DNA from 2 places in the Pseudoalteromonas sp. AOP7-A1-14 genome. Region 2 is predicted to be linked to the other one. Evidence: predicted binding sites of a transcription regulator. Region 2 holds the regulator's gene; the other holds the start of a gene.

Region 1 (2,210 bases), on a different contig from region 2:
TTGCTCTTGCTGTAAGCGTGCATCTTTTTGCTCAAGCCATGAAGAGTAGTTACCTTCCCACGGAATACCTTCACCACGGTCAAGCTCTAGAATCCAACCGGCTACGTTATCAAGGAAATAACGGTCATGGGTTACTGCCACAACAGTGCCTTCGTAATCATGTAAGAAACGTTCAAGCCAAGCTACTGATTCTGCATCCAAGTGGTTAGTTGGCTCATCAAGAATAAGCATGTCAGGCTTTTCAAGTAATAAACGACAAATAGCGATACGACGACGCTCACCACCCGATAACACTTCAACTTTAGCATCCCAAGGTGGCAGACGTAGCGCATCAGCCGCGCGCTCTAATACGTTATCAATATTGTGACCGTCGTGGGCTTGAATGATAGCTTCAAGTTCGCCTTGCTCTTTTGCTAGTGCATCAAAGTCGGCGTCTTCCATAGCGTATTCGTTGTAAACTTCATCAAGACGGTTTAGTGCATTTTTAACTTCACTTACCGCTTCTTCAACGGTTTCGCGCACGGTTTTACTTTCATCAAGTACCGGTTCTTGCGGTAGGTAGCCAATTTTAATGCCCGGTTGAGGGTGAGCTTCACCTTCAAACTCTTGATCAACCCCTGCCATAATGCGCAGTAAGCTTGATTTACCCGAACCGTTTAAGCCAAGTACACCAATTTTTGCGCCAGGGAAAAAATGCAACGAGATATCTTTTAAGATAGTGCGCTTAGGCGGCACAACCTTAGATACATGACTCATCGAGAATATAAACTTATCAGGTAAAACCATGGAAAAAGCCTTCAAATAATAATAAAAATTTCAATGTGTATTGTAGTGGCTCACAGGTGAAACAGTCAACGAAACAGCAAAGCAGAACACTTTTTTGACTAAATAGGCTAATAAAATAAATTCATTTAGACATCTAAACATCTAGAGGTTGAAATTTTTAACTAACCGTTCATAATTAGCCATTGGTGAATTGTACCTTGGAGCTAAGAATGCCTATTACTGTTAAAGATGAATTGCCTGCGATTGCAAAATTACGTCATGAAAATGTGTTCGTAATGCCAAAAAGCCGTGCGAAAACGCAAGAGATTCGCCCGATGCGGTTGGCAATTTTGAATTTAATGCCTAATAAGGTAGAAACCGAGGTACAGTTTATTCGTTTGCTGGCAAACTCTCCGTTGCAAGTTAATGTTGAACTTTTACGCTTAGACACCCACCGTAGTAGAAATACCTCAGAGCAGCATTTAGACACTTTTTATCGTTACTTTTCTGAGGTTAAAGATAATAACTACGATGCACTTATCATCACTGGTGCGCCGCTTGCGCATTTAGAATACGACGAGGTTGCTTATTGGGATGAACTCACCGTATTGCTCGATTGGGCCGAAGAGCATGTTACCTCAACGTTGTTTTCGTGTTGGGCCGCTCATGCGGGTTTATATCATCACCATAAATTAAAACGTGAACTTAAAGAAAATAAACTTTGTGGCGTATTTAATCACCAATGTTATTTTAATCACGGCGCGCTTACTCGCGGTTTTGATGATTCGTTTTTAGTGCCGCACTCTCGTTTCGGTCATATTGATATTGAAAAAATAAATGCCAGCGATGACTTAGTTGTATTGGCAGGCTCACAGCAAGTGGGCGCTTACTTAGTTAAAAATAAATCGGGCAGTCAAGTGTATATAACGGGTCATCCAGAGTACGATGCTCATACGCTCAAGGATGAGTATCAGCGTGACCTAGAAAAAAGCCCTGATGCAGCGATCCCAGAAAACTATTTTCCAGATAATAATGCAGACAATGAGCCGTCGAAAACGTGGCAAAGTCATGCTTTTTTGCTTTTTTCGAACTGGTTAAATTATTATGTGTACCAAACTACACCTTATGATATTAATTTAGTTAGCCAAGCCGTAAGGACTAACAACTATGCCGAATAATAACGTTAATAAAAGTCAGCAGATTACAGAAGCATTAAAGCAGCGCATTTTAATTTTAGATGGTGCAATGGGTACCATGATCCAGCAGCATAAGTTTGAAGAAGACGACTATCGTGGTGAGCGCTTTAAAGATTGGCATGTACTAATAAAAGGTAATAACGACTTATTAAGCCTGACCCAGCCTAAAGTTATTGCGGATATCCATCGGGGTTTTTTAAATGCGGGTGCTGATATTATCGAAACCAACACCTTTAACTCGACCACCAT
Region 2 (2,210 bases):
TATATTGTTTGCCCACCAAGCAAGCTCATCACCTAACTCTTGAGTAGCTGCAATCACAGCACCGCCCACAACGTCAGAATGACCATTAATATATTTAGTGGTTGAATGCACTATAATATCAACTCCAAACTCAATAGGATTTTGTAAAGCTGGCGATAAAAAGGTATTGTCTGCGCCCACTAATGCGCCACACTGCTTTGCAATTGTGGTAATCGCTTTTATATCGGTTAAGCGTAAAATTGGGTTACTGGGGGTTTCAATCCAAATTAGTTTTGGTTTTATTTCAAGAATTTTTTGGTGATTTTCAGCTTTGGTTAAATCCAAAACCTCAAGCTTCAACAAGCCTCGCTTAGCAAGTGAAGTAAATAATCGGTAGCTGCCACCGTAACAGTCATGCGGTATTACCAGTGTATCGTCGCTGTTAAGCAGTTGCGTAGCTAAATGGACCGCTGACATACCGGTTGCAGTAATAATGCCTTTAGCACCGCCTTCAAGCTCGGCTAGGGTTTCAGCTAAGATGTCACGATTTGGGTTACCGCTGCGACCATAATCATAAGCACGCTTAGTGTCAAAGTCAGCAAATGAGTAGGTGGTCGATAAATAAAGCGGCGGTACAACTGCGCCATGGTGTTTATCGGCATCAATGCCACTACGCACTGTAATGGTTGCTTTGTTTTTTTGACTCATATCGTCACCTATATAATTGGATGTTTAGACGTCTAAAAGGTTAGGTGATCAAATATAAGAAGTCAAAGCATTTATAGCGTTATTAGACGAATATACAGCAGTAAAAACTTTTAACCTCCTAGATGGCTAAACAACAAGTATTTGACTATCTTGTTTAACAAGATAGAATTTCGGCATCTTTGCGTAGCAAAGGCTATGCAAACAATTAATAACCTGAGGCAACGATACATCTTATGGCTAAATGGAATGGTGAATATATTCACCCATACGCAGAACACGGGAAAAAATCAGAGCAAGTTAAAAAGATCACCGTTTCGATCCCGCTAAATGTATTAAAAGTTTTAACTGACGAGCGTACTCGCCGCCAAATTAATAACTTACGACATGCAACTAATAGCGAACTACTGTGTGAGGCATTCTTGCATGCTTTTACCGGCCAACCTTTACCAAATGATGAAGACTTACGTAAAGATAACGCTGAAAAAGTGCCTGAAGAAGTGAAGAAAATAATGCAAGAAATGGGACTAGAAGTGCCCATCTTAAGCGAAGAGTAGCTCTATAATAAGCATAAAAAAACCTCAGCGACGTAAATTACTGAGGTTTTTTAATATTAACTTTACGCCATGTAGTTGTCTGGCATATCTATTTGCGCTACACCCGAATCTATCGCTGCTTGCGCAACCGCTTTAGCGATGCGTGGCAATAAACGCGGATCCATTGGCTTAGGGATAATATAAGTTGCACCAAACTCTAAACTATCAACGCCAGAAGCCTTTATCACCTCTGCAGGTACTGGTTCTTTAGCAATACTACGAATAGCATCCACGGCGGCAATTTTCATCTCGTCATTAATCACAGTTGCGCGTACATCTAATGCGCCTCTAAAGATAAACGGGAAACATAAAACATTGTTTACTTGGTTTGGATAATCAGAACGCCCTGTTGCCATAATTAAATCATTACGCGCATTGTGAGCCACCACCGGAGAAATTTCTGGATCTGGGTTCGAACAAGCAAATACCACGGGTCTGTCTGCCATTAGTTTTAAATCTTCAGCAGATAATAAGTTAGGACCCGACACACCAACAAACACATCAGCGTCTTCAATAACATCCTGTAAGGTGCGCTTATCCGTATTGTTAGCAAATAATTGCTTATACTCGTTCAGGTCATCGCGGCGTGTGTGAATAACACCTTTACGATCAAGCATATAAATATGTTCACGCAGGGCACCACATTTAATTAATAGCTCCATACAGGCAACTGCGGCAGCGCCTGCACCTAAACATACGATAATAGCATCTTCGATATCTTTACCTTGTACTTCAAGTGCGTTGATCATACCAGCAGCAGTGACAATCGCGGTGCCGTGTTGGTCATCATGAAACACTGGAATGCTACAACGCTCAATTAAGGCTTTTTCGATTTCAAAACACTCGGGAGCTTTAATATCTTCTAAATTGATACCTCCAAAGGTATCGGCGATATTAGCCACAGTATTGATAAAGTCTTCTGTTGTGCGG

Evidence for each region. The regulator MetJ, encoded in region 2, represses methionine synthesis genes. The targets are predictions, from matches to a motif close to TAGACGTCTAGACGTCTA.
Region 1: the regulator MetJ is predicted to act here: its motif matches at 913-930, upstream of metA (homoserine O-succinyltransferase MetA).

What each region holds. Positions count from the first base shown of each region.
Region 1 is NZ_JBQSVO010000070.1:10,846-13,055, forward strand. Features, by position in the region: gene ettA (energy-dependent translational throttle protein EttA) at 1-786, opposite strand, end outside; gene metA (homoserine O-succinyltransferase MetA) at 996-1,943, shown strand; gene ACT3RM_RS11505 (homocysteine S-methyltransferase family protein) at 1,933-2,210, shown strand, end outside.
Region 2 is NZ_JBQSVO010000022.1:17,398-19,607, forward strand. Features, by position in the region: gene metB (cystathionine gamma-synthase) at 1-687, opposite strand, end outside; gene metJ (met regulon transcriptional regulator MetJ) at 921-1,241, shown strand; gene ACT3RM_RS05760 (malic enzyme-like NAD(P)-binding protein) at 1,304-2,210, opposite strand, start outside.